DNA from 4 places in the Sphingobacterium sp. NGMCC 1.201703 genome. Region 2 is predicted to be linked to each of the others. Evidence: riboswitches for the same ligand, from Rfam matches in the RefSeq annotation. Region 2 holds a riboswitch; each other region holds the start of a gene.

Region 1 (5,171 bases), on a different contig from region 2:
AAACAAGGTGTATGTAAGCGGTATGTGGAGATTTGATTTGTAAATAAAAACCTGTAATTTCATTGGAATTAATCTCTTTCTATTATGCAAACCAATAAATGGTTCGTCAAGTTTAAAAACATCCAACGAAAAAGAACATTTTTGTTAATTATACTATTAACTATCTTTTATAACACAAGCTCTGCACAAAAAGATCCGCAGCTCAGGGAAGCACTGTCGACCATGACAAAAGCATCTATATCTGGTGACGTTGAAGGTATTCTAAGCCAAACTTCACCCCGAATAATTGAAAGCATGGGCGGAATAGACCAAGCAACAAAACTGACCAAGGAACTTTATTCTTCCCTTATAAAATACGGAATTAAGATTGATTCCACGATCAATTACGTTGATATAGATGTCTCTAAAATTGATAGCATAGCCTATTGCTTTATTCCCCAGGTATTGGTAATGTCTACGCCGGAAAAAGACAAAATGGTAATCACTTCAGCTAACTTATTAGCACTAAAAGAAGGCGAACCAAAAAAATGGACTTTTTTTAATTTCAATAAAATGGATCAGGAAAAAATTAATTTGTTTTTTCCTGAGTTTAATGGCAGGATTTCGCTTCCTTCTGGTCTAGAAAAAAAGACATTGGTGGTGCGGAAAGAAGAAGTAGCTAAAACTGTTGATCATCTATTGAAACTTATAGATGAATCTGTCAAAAAACGTAACTAGTTTTAAATCATTCGATCTTTAAAATACTGTCTGTAATTGAGCCGCCCCTATCAATGGAAACAACAGTGTATTTAATAATAATATTTTCTTCATAAGCTCTTTTGGATAATACCCTTGATTAATTAATATAATGCCTAGATTTTGCATGCTCAGTGCCGCTATTTAGAAATCAGTCTACATGGAAAATTCAAACATATTACTTGGCGGTAGGTTAATATACAATTTGATTTGAATCTCTCATCGCAACCAACTATAGATCTTTTATTTATCTTTTAAAATAAACATTATTACTAGTATAACCGTTTTGCATAGTTCTGCCCGACTGTATAAATTGAATGTGATGCCTTGGTCTTTACAGCTGGGTTAAAAATGAAGACTTGCGAATTCGGGTATTGGTGCCGTACGTCATCCCCTGTCAGGTAGACAAATATAAAGCCATCAAGGGCGAATAATAAATCGTGTCAGAATATCCCAGAATTATCGTATATATTTAATTGAGGTCCTATACTTTCGATCAGTTCTAATGATGTATCGTTGCTATTTCATTGGAACTGGATAATAAAAGAAGTGAAATGGAACATTTGAGTGAAACGTCGAAACATCTATAGATAATTTGACCAATGAAAAAGATTGAAAAGAATTTTAGTAATGCGATCTATCAAAATTTTGATGAGATACAGCAATCGTTAAAAAAATCATTAAATCGAGTTCGGATTGCATCAGGGAATGGTTATCGAGATTTGTTTAATTCTAATGCCTGGGGAAGACAGTATCATAAACTGTCCATCGAAGAATTGTTTTTTATGAACCTTAACAATGATGCAATACTGGCGATATTAAATGTGTCAATTTATCATGCTATCGTTCAAAACGATTATAGTCATTTGTTAAATGGCGTATTTACTTATTCGCGGTTAAGGTCTCTCCAAAGGGCGTATATTCCCGGAGCTAATGACTGGAACGTAGTCGAAAGTCTAATCAATAATGATATTGCACTGCGGGATATAGAATATCCCAAGTCTTTAGGCTTTAATACGAATGTATTTTATGATACAACGCTTCTATTGAGCGGGAACTTACTCAGAACAATTTTGACCAATCCCGATTTAAAAACGCTGACCCTCGAACAATATTCAAAATTTATTGGTGAAGTTTCATCAAAATTTGATAGGGCTCTCTTACAATATCTATACGGATTGACGACAGAAGATGACAAGCTATGCAAAACTAACTTTGCGGAAATGGAACAGTTGTATAATAGATGCCAATGGCTATCCTCGGGCTGGTACCGAGATGCTAATTTGAATAAATCCGTTCCAATATTTCTTTTGGGGCTTTATCAACTCAAAAATATTGTCAATATCAATATTGAAATTGAATTAGAAAATGAATTTTTAAAAAATACAGATCGCTTTATCGTTGACAACCCCAATTATATCCCTCAAATCTTTAACTATTTTGACGGCGAACTTGAGTTCCTAAATGAAACGTTAACGAATAGTTTCGTTCCGTTTTATCACACCTACAAAATCAAGTTAGATGAAATCAAAACAGTCACTCAGGCAAAGAGATGAGAGAAGCCATTCAAGGTATGGTCATCCAGCGTAAAGCTGGTCTGGAAGAAGGATGTTCCTCCATTGGTATTAAAGCTCGCTGCATTTAGCCACAAATTGCTCAAACGTCCCGCTTTTATTGATCATGACCGGTCCATGGCCGAAACAGATGATGGCAGGCTTCAGTTTGGCCAGCTTCTGTAGCGATTGGATATTGCGTTGCTGATCCGTGGTGAATAGACCTGGCGGCAGCCGTAGTCCGACTGCCGTCGTGAGCAGGTTCATATTGACTGCCGCATCTCCGATGATCAGTACACCATCCCGCTCTCGGAATAAAGAGATATGACCTGCTGAATGTCCGGGTGTCTCAATGACCCGAAAGTTTCCGATCATGTCGTTTTCAACAATTGTCCGTTGGACTTTATGTCCCTGACCTGCCCAATACTTTTGTTGAAGTTTTGCAATCCAATGTTGCGGTCTTGGATAGGCTTTGGTAACCATACCCGTTTCAGCCCGAAACACTTCGTTGGGATGGCAGAGCAGGGGTATTGCGAATTCATCACATAGCTGATCGCTACAGCCTTGATGATCTGCATGTGCGTGTGTCAGGACATGTTGATAAACGGGTAGTTCCTCGAGCGCTTTCTTGACAGTGGCATACGAACTCCGTATTCCGGAGTCGACCAATACACCTTCGATAATATAGCAGTTGATACTGTTTCGAGGCATCAGTGAAATCTGAACCACCTCGGGAGCGATGTGACGTAACATATTTTTTTGTGCAAATCTACATCGCTGATCCGGACGGCATAAGGACATTTGTCCTATAATTCCTTGGATCGGTGCAATTGCCCCTTGGCCCGGGTAAGCGAACGTTGCGTAATACCTAGGTACGATGCTAGATCTTGTGTGGCTACACGCCGGATGAGCATCGGTTCGTTCGTCAAGACATGACGGTATTTATCCAAAGCCGACCGATTGTTGTAATTCAGCAGGTAAAGCTCCTTTTGGCTATACTCCCGCGCTATCACCGATTTTATAATATTGTTCCAGGCGGTAACCTGACCAAGCAGATTCAGATAGTCGGGATGGCTTATCCCATAGATGATGCTATCTTCGATCACCCTGATACTCCTTCTGGATTTTTCCTGCGCCACAAATTCCGAAAATGAGGTGGCAAATTCATTTTCAAACTTGAAGCAGGTTATATTTTCTTTTCCTTCTTTGTCAATAGCATATGCCTTTACAGCACCTCGGACAATAAATCCAATATAACGGCAGGTATCACCCTCTTTAATAAAAAAATCACCTTTCTTCAAGCTGATAGGTTTGAAGAAATCCGCAGAAAAGTTGATCTCCTCGTCTGTAAGGGCTCCGGTTAAGGACAGGTATTTTTTGAGTGTGTCAGTCATTGGACTATCTTTCCGTTCTTTTAATTTCATTTTGACTGTCTAGTCGTATTTTCACATTTAAATGTACATATATTTCTTAATTTGGGAATAGTCAGGCAATGGAATCCACACCGATCGTTAAAAATTATACCGCAACGACCTTCCTACCCGAAAGCCTTCGTTATGCATGAAACATTAGGTTTGCTTAAACGTTGGTAATGAAACGATAAAAAAAGGGCCTTGGTCTTAACCAAAGCCCCAGGAAACATTTTTCCTTCGCCAGCATTACCTGGATCAGGTGCTATGGGTATATTCTCAGATTTTTTCAAACCACCCCTAAATGCTTCCAATAATAGGACAACAGCTAGCGGTTTTTAGTTTTAGCTATGTTAAATAATTTAAACGTTTTTCAACCTAGTGTTGGTGAAGGTTATATTATTCTTTAAAATGGAACTGATGTAATTCCTTTTTTTCTAAGAATAGAAGTTGTCGCAAAAGCTCTTGGAGCTTTTCCTGATTGTATGACATCAGGATATCGATAAAGCCATTAGTTAAATCTATAGCTAAAATCGAATGTGACGACTCACAAAAGACGCTTTGGTATATCGACTGAGATACGTAAGCACACTCCTTGTTCCCAGACTATCGTCGGATGGAGCCAATTTCACGCAAATATAGGCTCTCTTTACTCCCTTGCCAGCTCATTCGATAGTAACCACTTATTTCAAAACCACATATACAACTAATTATCAGACAATTACATTCCTATAAAAATTTTAAAAAAAAGTCTTTTTATTTCGTAACTTTTCCTTTACATTTATATAAACAATGCTAAAGTTGATTCGGCTTGTCGGCGTTTGGATCTTCATCTACTTGGGTCAAACATTATTTTTAACCAATTTTTAATTACATGATTATGAGTAAAATTCTGTCTTTTTTACTTCTATGGCTAGTGATCGTCCCACTGGCCCATGGTCAACAACGCATGCTAAAAGGAAGCCTTGTGGACCTCGCCACCAATGCCCCCTTGGGAGGTGCAACGATCCGGCTAGAATCTACCTCCATCGGAACCTCCACCGACGATCAGGGGAAATTTACATTAAATGTACCGCAGGGCGCAGTCAAACTACTGGTTACACTGGTGGGTTATGAAGATGCAAGACGTACCGTAACGGCACAAGAAAGCGACATCACCATCAAAATGACAAGCAAATCGTCTGCCCTAGAGACTGTCGTGGTCACTGCGCTGGGTATTCAGCGTAAAGCCAAGAGCCTGACCTACTCGACGCAGGTCGTAAAAGGTGACGAACTGACCAAGGTGAAAGATGTCAATCCCATGAACAACCTGACCGGTAAAGTCTCGGGTGTGCAGATCAATCGCAGTTCATCGGGTATGGGCGGATCCGTAAACATTGTACTACGCGGATTTAAATCAAACCGCAACAACCAGCCTTTGTATGTTATTGACGGTCTCCCAATCACAAATACAGACGGTAGTGGCAACTCAGGC
Region 2 (5,171 bases):
CGCTTCAACAACAACTTCATTGCGGTTGGAGTGAACATAGTCAACACGTAGCGAAGTGGCTGCCGAAATGCCGTCGGGAGCTGAAATCTTACGGGTTTCACGTTCTTGGGCCTGAGCTACATATAAAAATGAAATAAAGGCGATAGTTAAAATTCTTTTCATGGTTTTGTCTATTAGTAGTTTTTAATTTTATGCTATGATAATTTTTGTTTTTATTTCTGAAAACAGCCTCATTTCCTTGCTTACATCTATAATAGTGGTGCCAAAATTTAAAAACCATGTAAATCGTTTATAAATAGCTCTTTTTGCTTTTAGACGTTTTTTCTATTGCCCATTTTTGAACAACTGCTGTTCGTTATCGAACAATTTAACCGTTGTTTTTGCGGTTACCACATGCTCTTGTCGTAAGCTGCCTGCCAGAAATGATATTCCAATCGGGAAGCTGTTATAAATACTTGTCGCATTTTCTCCCGATTTGTTGCAGTAGTTTGTTCAGAAATTTGATCGACGTAATTTTTGGCTTTGTTCACACCCTCGGCAAAGTCCTCACCACTATAGGTTTCGATCCATTTGGAATAGGGGTTGTGGTCACCACTGGCGATCGAAACGATGTGGTCGCCAACTTCTTTATAAATCCAAAAGCAGGGTAAAGTCGCGGCCATAGCGACTTCAATAGGTTCAAAGGCAGCTACACTTTTTAAAAAGTGTACGTAATGGTGACAAACGGGTTCTATCTTGTTGTCGTCTTCCGGGTCCAGACCAAATTCTTTAAAATAGTTTTCATGGAGCGCTTTTTCGACGATAAGGGCATTGCGTCCAAATTCAAAATAATCCAGGGCTTGTTGATTGTCTGCACTCTTTGCACCTATGAAAGCTAAAACACGTCCAAATTCCTCCAGATAGAAAGCATCCTGACGCATATAAAATTGAAATTTGTCCAGCGGTAGACTGCCATTGCTCAGTTCGGAAATAAAAGGCATGGCTAGGATATCAGCATAAATTGGTCTTATAGCATTCCAGGCTTTATCGCTCCATTTCATGAAAAATAAGTTTAATAGGGTTGTGGAAATGATTAAGTGGCCCATTTCCTTTGCCGATAACGAGATCTTTGCTTCCTTTGATTGCCTCATGGACATAATCTAAAGCGGTAGCGACGGCCTCAGCAAGGGGAAATTGCTGCGCTAATTGGCTCGCTATTGCGGAAGAAAGAGAGCAGCCGGATCCATGTGTATTTTTGCTGTCAATTTTTTGTGATTTAAATACCAATGCTGATGCGTTTTGCTGAAAGAGGAGAGAGGTAAGCTCGCTACTTTGAAGGTGTCCGCCTTTAATAAGCACTGACTGACATCCTTTTTCAAGAAGTTCAATGCCCGCTTTTTCCATTTCTTCGACCTTAGCTATAGTCCTTCCGACAAGTACACTGACTTCATCCAGGTTGGGCGTGATAACCGAGGCTTTTGGAAAAAGTAGATCAACACAAGCTTGAATTGTATCATCATGGATTAACTTGTGACCACTTGTCGACACCATCACGGGGTCAAAGACAATTGTTCCACGGTATTCCTTCAAATAGCTGCTGATCAGTTCGACAAGTTCAACCGTGTGAACCATCCCGATTTTGATCGCATCGGGATAAATATCATCGAAGATCGCATCCAATTGCTCACGTACTGCTTGGGTCGGTATCTCGTAAATATTTCGTACCCCTTGCGTGTTCTGCACGGGTAATGCCGTTAAGACGTTCATGGCATAACATCCAATGGCTGATATAGTTTTCGTATCGGCTTGGATACCGGCTCCGCCACTGCCATCAAACCCCGCTATGCTCAGTACAGTGGGCACTGTATATTTTTTCGTTATGTTCATGTTAATAATTCCTTTAATTGGGCGCTATGCTTTCTTGGATTTTTACTTTGGCAAATTGCCGAGACGACCGCAATGGAATCTGCGCCAGCCAGCCAGGCACTTGTGCTGGTATCCAGGTTCATGCCTCCGATGGCGATCAAGGGCTTTTCAGTTAGATCACGTAACTCAGCCAGTCCACTGATTCCCCAGGTTGTAATGGTGTCTGTTTTTGTTTTTGTTGGAAAAATTGGGCTTATACCAAGGTGGTCTACAGCGGCCATCTGTTTGCTGTCAAGTTGTATCCGAACTTCCAGCGACCAGCCAATTTGAAGACGATGTCCGTATTTTTCCCTTATTGCTAGAGGTTGACGATCATTTTGTCCGACATGCACCCCCCAGGCCTCGATTTCAATCGCAATATCCACGGCATCATTGATGATTAAAGGGATTCCGTAACGATCGGTAAGCTTTTTTAGCTTCTTGGCTTTTTCCAGAAAGCCTGTCGGCGTTTCGTTCTTTTCGCGCAACTGAATAATATCCACACCGCCGATTATGGCTTCTTCGGCAACATGGAGCCAAGGGTTTGGGTAGCAGTCCCGTTCGGAGATCACCAGATACAAGGGGTAAGGAAATAGAGGATTAATTGCCATAATGCTTCAAGTTGAGATGCATCCGGATACGCTCTTCATTCAGCAGATAGAGCTCATCATAGAGATGCATCTGTAAGGAACCCGGACCAGCGGATCGCGCTGTTGCCAGTTCACCTGCTAAGCTCAAAAGGGAGACACCGGCGGTCGCGGCTTCAAAAGGATGGTCTGTGACTGCTAAAAATGCGCCGATGAGTGCCGTCGCGCTACAACCGAGTCCGGTAACCTGGGTCATCAAGGGGTGTCCATTGTGTACCTCTGCGGTATGCTGTTCGGACAGGATATAGTCTACCTTTCCGGAGATGCAGATGATAGATCCTAATTGTTCTTGTAATGCTTTACCAAAGCCAATAGCAGCTTTGCTGTCTGCAGTGCTGTCTACACCTTTGGTATTGACCTCGTTGAAATTGTAGAGGCTCATGATCTCTGATGCATTTCCCCGTATCACAGTGGGCTTTAACTCCAGGAGATTTGCCAGTAAGTCATTGCGAAAAGCGGATATTCCCGCGCCTACTGGATCCAACACCCAAGGGCGGCCAATGTTATTGGCATGTTCTGCCGCTACAAGCATGGACTCGGCGGTAAGTTCACTCAATGTGCCGATGTTGAGGACCAATGACTGGGCAAGGTCAACAACCTCGCGCACTTCGGATGGACTGTGAACCATGACTGGGGAAGCTCCAAGAGCAAGGAGCGCATTGGCGGTGCTATTCATCACCACCAAATTCGTAATATTATGTACAAGTGGTTTTTGTCGTCTGACCTGTGCTAACAGATCGATAATTAAATCTTCCATTCCTTTTTGTTCGCTATGTTTGTACGTGGCTTTGACAGGAAGAAATGAGACAGATGGGCTGTCCGGTATATTTCAATATACCTAAGCGGTTGCTTTTCCCTACGCCGGTATAAACCGAATCAGGTTCGAAGGGACTATCTCAATTCTATACAGAATACCCCCAAAGCCATATCAAATTTAGACAAAAAAAAGGACTTTTTATAACCCCTGTTTTTATTCGGTCCCGGAATAGTAAAAATGACTGCGAGCGATTTGACCGACATTTTCAGTATGAGTAGGGAAATAGATTGAGCCGACAATGAGCAGAGGATGATGTCAAAATGATCTTTCGTAGTTAGCTTAATTGCTAGAAACTTTTATTATCTTCAGTTGGCAATTCCGTGTAGTCAGGTGGGCTATAAGTGACGCGGGCAAAATTTTTCGTCAGGAGTTCCGTATCAACAACCTTTCCACCCTGAAATTTCAGGAATTTTTCCCGCCAGATTTCATTTTTTCGATAGAATTGATCACCTATCTTAAGGAATTGATGCTCTTTTTCAATGACGTGATAGGCAAAATCGAGCTCCTGATCGATCCGGAGCTCACCTTCAAGACATTTTTCGGTAAACCAAAGATTAATCTGAAACGTATAGGGTGTATTGTTGGTAAATTGATAGTCCCGATAATTGTAAAACACTGTTGCACCGCTTCCGAAAGGTAATACACGCCCATCATCGGGAAACGGATCAAAAGAATGGTGATAACGCTCCGTGACTGTCAGTGGGCTATGGATAACAAGCCAATGGATCAGGTTGGAGATCTGGCAGATTCCACCACCGATACCTGCCCGGGCTTCACCAAAAGACAATTCCATCCCTGGAAGATAGCCCTTTTTTCGTGTGGGTTGACCGACTAGTTTACAGAATGAAAAAGTTTCGCCGGGGTGGATCAGTACACCATTGATCTGCTTTGCTGCAATCTTTAGATTGGTCACTTTATTGATCTGCAGCTGCATATTGTTTTCCCCCAGCTTTTTTAATAAAACAGACTGGTGTTTTTTGATGCGATACTGCAGCGCTGTTGTAGATTTGGTTTTTGTGTACTTTTTATTATCCAATAACCAAATGGCTTTTCTTTGTGTCCTTCTCGCCCAAACAGCGAGAAAATACAGTAAAGGGTGACGTTGACTTATTAATTTCCGTTCTTTCACTAATGACGAATAATGTGTATTGCTTCCTCCTATTTCAGTTTGCGCGTTTAAATTATTGAAAATTGGAGGAACTTTCCTTTGTTTGTATTGTTTTAGAGGTAATTTTATCCTGTTTGTCAAATACGGTGCTCTCGTATTGGTGGTTGCCCAGGTCTTTTGATACTATTTTCAATTCCAATGTACCATCACGATAAAACAGGTAAGTGCTTTCGTTGCCTTGCACAGCTATTTTGGATTCGGCAGTGAGCTTTCCCGCCGTGTCAAATGCCTGCCACGAAGAGAAATTGTCTGCTTTTGGGTTCTCATAATAATACAATGTACGTTTTTCGATAGCGTCATTTAGCCCTGAAACTTCCTCAACAAGCTGCCCATTTTCATTGTAACGGTGGTCGACCCAATGCATGCGTTGGTAAACGAAGTGGATGGACTCCTCCCTGATCACTTGATATTGATCATTTAAATGATGGATGGAGGCGGTTTGCCGTTCAGGATCGGTAATGAGAATAGCGCGCGGTAAGTATTGATAAATTGTACTAGAGGACCATTTGCTATCTTGAAGCTGTTGTATCGAATCGATTAATCCCCATTTGTTGTAAAAATATTTGCTGTAAAAATTGACCCCATTAGACAAATTGTTTGCCGAGAGTTCTTTGCCTTGCTGATAAACGGTTGTTATAATGCCGCTGGGTTTTTC
Region 3 (5,171 bases), on a different contig from region 2:
TGCCAAGATCCCGAATTCCTACTTCACCAGGAAGCAGCTTAGGGAAAAACATCTTGTCTAAATTCTCATTAATGATAAATGAAATATTGGCTATTAATATAGGGAAGCTATACTTCAGCATTTGATTCATTAATTTCCGGTCTAATTTCAAGCGAAATGTCATCAATTCAGGCAACAGCAAAATCAATGTAACCACACTGGCAAACAGGTTTGAAATAAAAACATAACCTATCCAACCTTCTTTAAACCATGTTCCGGCAAAATCCGCCCAAAAGCTGTACTGATGCACCCAATCAGGCAAGAAATAAATAAAAAACAGGTTTGAAATCACGGTAATACCAATATTGACGAATTTCAATGCACTGTATTTATACGGCCTACCCTCCGCACGCAGCTTTGTAAACGGCACAACTGCCAGCGCATCCGCAACAAGGATAAAAGCAAAATACTTGATGTACTGTTCATATAAATCCACATCAGCACCATCAGCAAACCATGCCGCAATAGGCCGTGTAAACACAAAAACAGATAACAGTAGAATGCCTGAGCTAACTAAAGTAACAAAGAAACTGTTATTGTAAACCTTATTCTTATCTTGTGGTTCGACTTTTTGCAGATAGCGAAAATAGGTCGTTTCCATACCAAATGCCAATACAGCATTCAACATAGACATCCAAGCATAAAAATTAGAATAGATACCATAGACCGCCGCATCTTTAAATTTGCGGAGATAAAGAGGCGTCATCAAAAACCCTATCATCCGCGAAACAATAGTAGTTACGCCATAGATGACGGTATCACTGAGAAATTTCTTAATTGCTGACACTAGGCTTTAGGATTGAACTCTTTTAATCACTTCAAAATTAGAAAAGCCTTTCAGTTCGCCTTCCTTAACTTCAACAGCTTCAACATTTGCATCCTCCGGACCTTCCTGGCAGAAGTCCAACAATGAATCAAGTGCAAAATCATCACCCTCCGCCTCGATATAGACAGATCCATCCTTTTGATTGAGTACAAAGCCTTTTACACCAACCTGATCTGCAACGGCTTTGGCCGTCAACCGAAAAAAGACTCCCTGTACTTTACCCTTTATTGAAATATTCAAATGTTTCATAAGAGCAAAAGTACAGAAGTTTTTGTGGAATTAAATACTATGCTAAGCGTTTGGTTTTAACTTTATCTGTCAAACGCATGTGTTCCATACCTTGGAGAAGCACAATGCCCGGCTTTTTGCCTACTTCCAGCGATCCATACTCGTCCTGGATGTTCAATGCAATAGCCCCATTGATCGTCGCCCATTGAATAGTTTGCAGAAAGTCCAAATCCTCGAAATGTTCATGCAACACCTTCAATTCCTCCAATACCGAAAGTGTGTCATTCGATGCTAAACTGTCTGTTCCAATCACCAGCGGCTGCCCTGCGTTTATAAAATTGTGAATCTTTGGTAAAGCTCCTTCGATATATAAATTTGCTTTTGGACACAAACACCACACAACATCCCGATCCATACGCTCCACAAAATCCAAATCTTTTAGTGATGTATACGTATTATGAACTAACAACAACTTATTCGGATAAGGTAGATAAGGCAAATAAGACTGTATGGAATTCCGGGCTTGCGCTTTAATGGAATCCGCACTTTTACCAATGCTTTTATAAAAATCCAAAAATTCACCCGTTTTGTATCTAAATAACTTATTCTCCTCGTCACTCTCCTGGTTATGGATACTTATAATATTGGTCTCTGCTACTGCTTTTTTGAATTTCTTGAAGAGCGCTTTTGAACAGGAATAGGGTGCATGTGGCGTAATAGATACATGACCATTCCTGAATTCCTGAGTCAACGATTTAGCCTCCTTTAATTTAAAATCAGCTTCTTCAGGCTCAACACCAATGACCTCCACAAATGTATGATAAAGTATTTGCGATGCTTCTTTCAGGGTAGAAGAATTATCAGTATTTGCATGGTCACCTACCGCAACAATACCATTTTCATACATCTCCCTATCTGCTTTTGCCATCGCGTCATCCATTTTCTTCATGGAAGCATTACGTGATGTCATTACTTGACTCAGGAAGTTTGGTAGCCCGGTACCTCTCGGTACTACGCCTTTCATATGTGACAATTCAAGATGACAATGGGCATTGATAAAACCTGGAATAATTACGCCCTCATACCTTTCGATTTTGGCTTTTTCAGTCAAAGTAAATGACGCTGGGTCATAAATACCCTGGATTGTACCCTCCTCATCTACCGCAACAATACCATCTTTTATAGGCATCGAAGTAATCGGTAGAATATAATTTGCGCTTAAATATTTTAACATTTTATCTCCTCACTCTCAAATTAGTAATTAAAAATTTTTGACCGATATGAATACATACTAACAGTAGAAAATTCTTTGGCAAGGTACCTAAAAAGAACAATAAATACCAAAAACAAGCCTAAACGTAAAACTTTAAACCATGAAGAAATTTTAACAGATTTTTAACAAGAATGGCTTTTTGTCAAAAAACAGGCTATGCTATACCATTCCAATTTTAATTTATATATTCGCACCGTCGAATAGGGGTGCCTTGTTTTGTCAGAAACACAAATAAAGGCTGAGATTATACCCAACAGATTAAATTCTGTGCACCTGATCCAGGTAATGCTGGCGGAGGGAGAGGTTAGTTAAATAGAACGATCGTAGTGACCCCTTTCTATGATTTGTTTAACTTAAACAAAATACATCAACATGATCAAATTTTTGATTTGTAGCGCTTTAGCTACCACTTTATGTCAAATTGTTGTTGCTCAGCACAATTTGACGATTAAGACTGTAGACAAGAGCACACTAAGGCCCCTACAAAATGCATCCCTATCCATCGATGGACAGACTTCTTTTACAGCCAAATCCGACAAAGAAGGCCTGATCAAACTATATAATATCGAAAAAGGAAAGCACACTATTCAAGTTTCATTTGTAGGATATCAGACCCTGACCCAAAACCTGAACGTCGATCGCGATCTGGTCTTAACGCTTCAACTGAATCCGAAAACAATTCGTACCGAAGAAGTACTTGTCGTATCTACGAGAGCTAAGAAGAACGCTCCAACGACATTTAAGAATATCTCAAAAGAAGAGATTTCACGGAATAATCTGGGGCAGGATATCCCCTACCTCTTGAATCAGACACCTTCTGTCCAGGTAAACTCCGATGCAGGAGCTGGTATAGGCTATACAAATATGACAATCCGGGGTTCGGATAATCAACGTATCAATGTGACCTTAAACGGTATTCCACTAAATGATGCTGAAAGCATGGGCTCATTCTTCGTGAATTTGCCTGATTTCGCCTCTTCAACAGAAAGCATCCAGGTACAGCGAGGTATCGGAACTTCGACAAACGGGGCGGGTTCGTTCGGCGCTTCGCTGAATATTCAGTCCAATACTTTAGCCGAACAACCCTATGCTGAACTTAACAATTCCTTTGGCTCTTACAGCACATGGAAAAATACGGTAAAGCTCGGGACTGGTTTGATCAACGACAAATTTGCTTTCAATGCACGGTTATCTAGAATCAGCAGTAATGGGTATATTGAAAGAGGCTCCTCAGATCTACAATCCTTTTATATCGATGGCGGCTACTATGGCAAGAAACATATTCTAAAAGGGATCGTATTCTGGGGAAAAGAAAAAACATATCAGGCCTGGAACGGGGTGCCAGAACCATTGATTACTGGTGACAGATCCCGTATGGACGACTATGCGGATTATGGACTTGAAATAGCGGGAAAAGAAAAAGAGCGTTTTATGAATGCCGGAAGAAACTATAATCTATATAACTATAAAAACCAAACGGACAACTATACCCAGAAGCATCATCAGATTCACTACACCAATATCCTCAGTGATAAGCTCACACTGAATACGGCCCTACATTACACGAGAGGCTATGGCTACTATGAAGAGTTTAGACAAGCTGACAAACTCAGCAAATATGGGCTTCCAGATGTTATTATAGGTAAAGATACCATTAAAAAAACAGATCTAATCCGCAGAAGATGGTTAGATAATTATTTCTACGGCATGACCTACGCCTTGAATTACAAACCTAACGATCAACTTGAAATTATATGGGGGGGTGCTTACAACCAATATAAAGGTAAACATTATGGAGAAGTAATCTGGGCTCAATATGCTTCGACAGGATTTATAGATGACAAATATTACTTTGGAAAATCGCAGAAAAACGACTTTAGCAATTTTCTAAAAGTGGATTACAAATTGGATAAATGGATCCTAATGGCGGATGTACAGTACAGAAATGTAGACTACAAGATGTACGGCGACGATGATAAGGTTAAAAACTATAACTACCACCCAAAATTTAATTTTTTAAATCCCAAAGCCGGGGCAACCTATCTGTTAAATGACCATGCCAATATCTATGCTTCATACGCTTTTGCGCAAAAAGAACCCGTCCGCAAGGATTTCATTGAGAAAAACAGCAAGCTTCCAGATCCAACTCCAGAAAAAATGCAGGACATTGAAGTCGGATATAGATTCAGCAATACCAAATTCAATATTGGATTGAATGGATATGGCATGTTTTATAAAGATCAATTAATTCCAACTGGTGCAATCAGTGATACGGGCGCCCCTATCCGTCAAAATGTGAAAGATAGCTATCGAATCGGATTGGAATTTGATGGAGCGTGGAACATCAATAAACAATTGAACTGGAAGGCTACCGCTACTGTCAGCCAAAACAAGATTAAAAATTTTGAGGAAGTCATCGGCGACCTCATAATTACTTACCCAAAGACCGATATCGCCCTGTCTCCAAATACAATTATATCCAGCAACTTCTCCTATAGTCCTATTGAACCACTGACATTCTCATTGCTATCAAAATATGTAGGAAGACAATATCTTGATAATTCATCCGCAAAAGAAAGGAGCATCTCTTCCTATTTTGTCAACAATTTGTTAGCAAACTATAGTTTTACGGCTTTAGGCATCAAAAACATCAGTGCGACTTTACAGGTCAACAACATACTCAACGAAAAGTACGAAACGAATGGTTACACCTTTGGCTGGATGGAAGGCGATACCAGAAAATATTATAATTTCTACTTCCCACAGGCGCCTACCAACTTTATGTTGGGCCTAAACATGAAATTT
Region 4 (5,171 bases), 430 kb from region 2:
GCAAATTGGGCTGCATCATTGGCATCTGCGATAGCACCGGGGCGCAGACCGTCACCCAGTGAAAAAGCAACATCATACTGCTTCATGATCTGACAGATTTCGTCAAAATGGGTATAGAGAAAGTTTTCCTGATGATGGAATAGACACCATTTAGCCATAATGGAGCCACCCCTTGACACAATGCCGGTCACGCGTTTTGCGGTTAGGTGAATATAGCGCAAGAGAACACCGGCATGGATCGTGAAATAGGAAACTCCCTGTTCCGCCTGCTCAATCAGCGTGTCCCGAAATATTTCCCAGGTGAGATCTTCGGCAACACCTTTCACCTTTTCAAGCGCCTGATAAATCGGAACAGTACCGATCGGCACGGGTGAGTTGCGAATAATCCATTCGCGGGTTTCGTGGATATTTTTGCCTGTAGACAGATCCATGATGGTATCGGCGCCCCAGCGGCAGGCCCATACTGCTTTTTCGACTTCTTCTTCGATGCTGGAGCTGACGGCGCTATTGCCGATGTTGGCATTGATTTTTACCAGAAAATTACGGCCGATAATCATCGGTTCGCTCTCGGGATGATTGATATTATTGGGTATAATAGCTCTACCGGCAGCAATTTCCTCCCGGACAAATTCCGGTGTAATATATTTTCCAGCTGTCCGGGCGCCGAAGTTCTCCCCGGGATGCTGATGATCCATTCCGGGTGTACTGTCGGCTAGTTGGGCTATACGTTGATTTTCACGAATGGCGACATATTCCATTTCCGGCGTAATGATACCTTTTCTGGCATAATGCAATTGCGTTACATTTTTTCCCGGTGCCGCAACTTTCGGCTTATGGCTGTAGGCAAAACGAAGCTCATCTAAGCTTGTATCTGCTAGGCGTTCTTGTCCGTACCGCGAACTGATACCGTCCAGCTGGTGCACATCACCACGGTCTAGGATCCATTGTTCCCGTAGCCGGGGAAGTCCCTTACGAATATCAATTTCCTGGGTTCCATCTGTATAGGGACCTGAGGTATCATAAATGGTGATTGGCGGGTTGACTTCGATCTGTCCATTGCTTAATTTGGTAGGGCTCAACGAAATCTGGCGCATGGCGACCTGAATGGGATAGAGTGTTCCAGGAACAAAAACTTTGGTTGAGTTTGGAAAAGCGGTCTGTGTGATTTTTTCTGATGTCATGTTAAGGAGAAATTAGGTATATTGAATAAGTTCCAAAGATGGTTAACCACCTTGCGTAGCGGTAATAAGTAGAATCTGGTCACTGGCACGTAGGGATGTGTTTGGCCAATCGTCTTTGGGAATAACCTGGTTATTGACGGCTACAGCGACACCTTGTGTTTTACCGGAAAGTTCAACCTGTAAAAGATCGGCTAGCGAATTTGGCGCGGGGTCGAAAAATCGGATTTGATGATTGATTGTAAGTTCCATTCCTTTTATTTTTTTGGTAAAACTTTAGGAATGGCTACAATAAGATACGGTAATGTATCCTGTAGACAGCTTACTTTTCCCTACGCCAGTATGATCTGGATCAGGTTATAAGGGTAAAATCTCAGCCCGCATATGCAGACACCCCTAAAGTCGCAACTAATATAGGACTATTTTGATGAAAAATCCAAAACATCCCTGTTAATTTTAAATACTGTTGCAATAAGACAAGGCTGTTTATTATGTTGAAAATATTTGATATATTCGTTTTTAAATCAACTAAAACAATTTAACGTCCTTTTGTAAACCTGCTGAATTCATCCCTGATTTCTTAGGAAACGCATTCTATTTTCATCGTGGGAAACACAAGAGGTCAACATGTATCTACGAAATATGAGGAAGACTTTACTGATGATCATGCTGAGCATGGGGACGTTATTGCATGCACAGCAGCAAAAAGAATGTGTACCTATTGCACTCCGATGCGAACATTTGGAGAACCCCTTGGGTGTAGACAAATTAAATCCCCGTTTAAGCTGGCAGCTGGATGATAAGCGACAGGGCGCAAAGCAATCTGCTTATCAAATCTTGGTAGACAGGGATTCAACAGCCCTAGTGAAAAATAAATCCCGTATTTGGAATAGTGGAAAGCAGTCTAATTCCGACATCTTGGTTCAGTATGATGGATCGACTTTGGAACCGCAGACAAAATATTTTTGGAGAGTCCTTGTCTGGGACAAAAATGGAAAGCCAAGCACATCCTCCATCGCCTCGTTCGAAACAGGGATGATGGGGATGCAGAACTGGAAGGGAAAATGGATCAATGATAAGCAGGACATTCACGAACAGGCGGCCCCTTATTTCAGAAAGGCTTTTAAAGCAGCCAAAGCAATCAAGTCGGCCCGGGCCTATATTGCGGCAGCAGGACTTTATGAGCTGTCCATAAATGGCAAGCGAATCGGCGATCACCGCCTTGATCCCATGTATACTCGGTTTGATAAACGCACATTGTATCTGGTGGAAGATGTGACCGGACAGCTTCAGCAGGGCGACAATGTCCTCGCTATTGTTTTGGGAAACGGCTGGTATAACCATCAAGCCCTGGCGGTATGGAATTTTGACAAGGCACCCTGGCGGGATCGTCCGACATTTTGTTTGGATTTGCGTATTGTCTATGAGGACGGTACTGAAGAAACAGTAAGTTCAGACCAAACCTGGAAGACTGCGGCAGGACCGATCCGCTACAATAATATTTATACCGGTGAACATTATGATGCCCGTCTGGAAATGCCAGGATGGGATACAGCAGCCTTTGATGATTCAGAATGGCATGCAGTGCAGTATCGGAAACCACCTTCCGCAAATATCGTCTCCCAGCAGATGGTACCGATACGGCTGGTCAGATCGTATAAACCGAAATTAATAAAAAAAATCGATGACAGGACCTATGTCTTTGATATGGGGCAAAATATGGCTGGTGTAACGAAGATCAAGATCGCTGGGAAAGCCGGGACGGTGGTCAAAATCAAGCATGGCGAACGCGTGCAGGCAAATGGCCGCTTGGATCAGTCCAATATTGATGTATATTACCGTGGAAACAAAGATCTGGAACCCTTTCAGACCGATATCCTGACACTGAGTGGCAGGAAAATGGATGAATTTATGGCGAAATTTGGCTATAAGGGCTTCCGTTATGTTGAGCTGAGCAGCAGTGAACCAATTGCAGTGGATGAATCGGCTGTTACGGCTTATTTTATGCATAGTGATGTACGGCCCATTGGCCAGCTGAAAACCTCTTCTTCGTTGATCAATGGGTTGTGGGAAGCGACTAACAACGCCTACCTGTCCAACTTGATGGGTTATCCCACGGACTGCCCACAACGGGAGAAAAATGGTTGGACGGGGGATGGGCACCTCGCAATTGAAACCGCCTATTATAATTTTGACGGGATTACCGTTTATGAGAAATGGATGGCGGATCATCGGGATGAGCAGCAGGAAAACGGCGTGTTGCCCGATATCATTCCGACCGGCGGCTGGGGATATGGTACGGCAAATGGCTTGGATTGGACAAGTACCATCGCCATTATTCCCTGGCAGACCTATTTGTTTTACGGTGATGCAAAGTTACTGGCAGAATGTTATGACAATATCAAGCGTTATGTGGATTACGTGGACGGAATTAGTCCGAATGGACTGACCACCTTTGGTCGTGGAGATTGGGTACCCGTCAAATCGCAATCTAATCTTGAGCTAACTTCGTCGGTGTACTTTTATGTGGATGCGACGATCTTAGCCGCGGCCGCAAAAATGTTTGGAAAGACCGGTGATCAGCAGAAATATGAACGATTGAGCCAGAAGATCAAAGACGCGATCAATACGAAATTTTTGGATACCACAACAGGGATCTACAGTACAGGGACACAGACCGAGTTAAGTGTACCCTTATATTGGGGCCTGGTACCCGAGGCGATGAAAGCCAAAGTTGCAGCCAACTTAAATAAGCGGGTAGAAGAGACCAATTTTCATTTGGATGTTGGTGTACTTGGGGCTAAAGCACTGCTGAATGCATTGAAGGATAATGGTTACGGCGAGACGGCGTATAAAGTCGCCGTACAGGATACTTATCCCTCCTGGGGCTGGTGGATTGTCAATGGTGCAACCACCTTGCTTGAAAATTGGGACCTACAGGCGACGCGGGATATTTCGGATAACCATATGATGTTTGGCGAGATCGGCGGCTGGTTTTTTAAATCCATTGGCGGTATCCTGCCAGATCCAACACAGGCTGGCTTTAAACATGTCTTGTTAAAACCTATTTTCCCGAAGGAGCTCAAGGAATCCTCGATTTCTTATCAATCGCCTTATGGTAAAATTGTGTCCAGTTGGCGAGTAAATGGAAACAAAATCGAATACACTGTCGAGATACCGGCGAATGCGACGGCAACCTTTTATCCGCCAGCGAATATCCGCAGTAGCGGTGCAGTCCAGTTGGAAGCAGGGAAATATCAAATGGATTTGGAATTAAAATAATAGGCCTGGTTTACATCCTATTTTTTTCTACTGGATATGGTTGTCATTGGCGGGGCTTTTCTTGCTATTATCTTCGGACCTTATTCGGATCGTTTGCGGTACTGACCAATATTGCTGCAGATCGGTGGCCGGTTTTACCCAAACAATTTCTGCATCGAATCTGCCTCAGGTCTGCTCTGGCTCAGCCACCTGTCTGGCTGTTAGCGAATATGATCCGAATTTGATCCGAAGAAAGGTGATCATTAACCAGTGAACAGTCCACGTATAAATGGATTGTCAGCCGCTCTTTTTTAGCAAAAGCAAAGCCTATTAAGGACGATATCCCATTTGTGAGCCAGTTATACTTTATTTTACCTATTAAAGGAGGTTTTTATTTACGATAGTTAATTTTAGTTCTTTTTAACTTATTGTGTTTATTGTACACGATAACGTTTTCGTTTGTTGCGCAATCGATTGCTCGGATTTATTGAATAATTTACTTCTATATTGGTCATAGCGATTATAATCCTACTACTAATTTTTTACCAAAGTTTTAAACTGTTTATAAACTTAATTTTGAAAACCAATGAAGAAAAACATCTTTTATGTAATTGCAATCTGCTTTGTCGGCTTATTTACCTCCTGTAAAAAGGATGGTGGTTGGATGCATCCGGTGCCTAATGATCCTGAACCGGTCAAATTGGCCATTGCAGATAGTGTACAAACGTTCAA

Evidence for each region. A riboswitch is a leader RNA that binds a small molecule or an ion and turns the genes downstream of it on or off. The one in region 2 is predicted to bind thiamine pyrophosphate.
Region 1: another riboswitch for thiamine pyrophosphate. It lies ahead of ACK8HY_RS06555 (Crp/Fnr family transcriptional regulator); the one in region 2 lies ahead of thiM (hydroxyethylthiazole kinase).
Region 3: another riboswitch for thiamine pyrophosphate. It lies ahead of ACK8HY_RS19305 (TonB-dependent receptor); the one in region 2 lies ahead of thiM (hydroxyethylthiazole kinase).
Region 4: another riboswitch for thiamine pyrophosphate. It lies ahead of thiS (sulfur carrier protein ThiS); the one in region 2 lies ahead of thiM (hydroxyethylthiazole kinase).

Annotation. Positions count from the first base shown of each region.
Region 1 covers NZ_JBLOHD010000002.1:285,543-290,713, forward strand. Annotated here, with positions in the region: gene ACK8HY_RS06540 (hypothetical protein) at 85-717, shown strand; gene ACK8HY_RS06545 (hypothetical protein) at 1,338-2,291, shown strand; gene ACK8HY_RS06550 (MBL fold metallo-hydrolase) at 2,361-3,041, opposite strand; gene ACK8HY_RS06555 (Crp/Fnr family transcriptional regulator) at 3,095-3,712, opposite strand; TPP riboswitch at 3,916-4,009, opposite strand; gene ACK8HY_RS06560 (SusC/RagA family TonB-linked outer membrane protein) at 4,578-5,171, shown strand, end outside.
Region 2 covers NZ_JBLOHD010000001.1:691,158-696,328, forward strand. Annotated here, with positions in the region: gene ACK8HY_RS02690 (GIN domain-containing protein) at 1-162, opposite strand, end outside; gene tenA (thiaminase II) at 387-1,040, opposite strand; gene thiD (bifunctional hydroxymethylpyrimidine kinase/phosphomethylpyrimidine kinase) at 1,024-1,866, opposite strand; gene thiE (thiamine phosphate synthase) at 1,863-2,495, opposite strand; gene thiM (hydroxyethylthiazole kinase) at 2,485-3,288, opposite strand; TPP riboswitch at 3,368-3,460, opposite strand; gene ACK8HY_RS02715 (VanW family protein) at 3,635-4,477, opposite strand; gene ACK8HY_RS02720 (hypothetical protein) at 4,530-5,171, opposite strand, start outside.
Region 3 covers NZ_JBLOHD010000010.1:150,817-155,987, reverse strand. Annotated here, with positions in the region: gene ACK8HY_RS19320 (lipopolysaccharide biosynthesis protein) at 1-826, opposite strand, end outside; gene ACK8HY_RS19315 (acylphosphatase) at 833-1,114, opposite strand; gene ACK8HY_RS19310 (amidohydrolase family protein) at 1,152-2,327, opposite strand; TPP riboswitch at 2,559-2,684, shown strand; gene ACK8HY_RS19305 (TonB-dependent receptor) at 2,739-5,171, shown strand, end outside.
Region 4 covers NZ_JBLOHD010000001.1:1,118,711-1,123,881, forward strand. Annotated here, with positions in the region: gene thiC (phosphomethylpyrimidine synthase ThiC) at 1-1,181, opposite strand, end outside; gene thiS (sulfur carrier protein ThiS) at 1,224-1,430, opposite strand; TPP riboswitch at 1,491-1,586, opposite strand; gene ACK8HY_RS04625 (family 78 glycoside hydrolase catalytic domain) at 1,821-4,460, shown strand; gene ACK8HY_RS04630 (M60 family metallopeptidase) at 5,026-5,171, shown strand, end outside.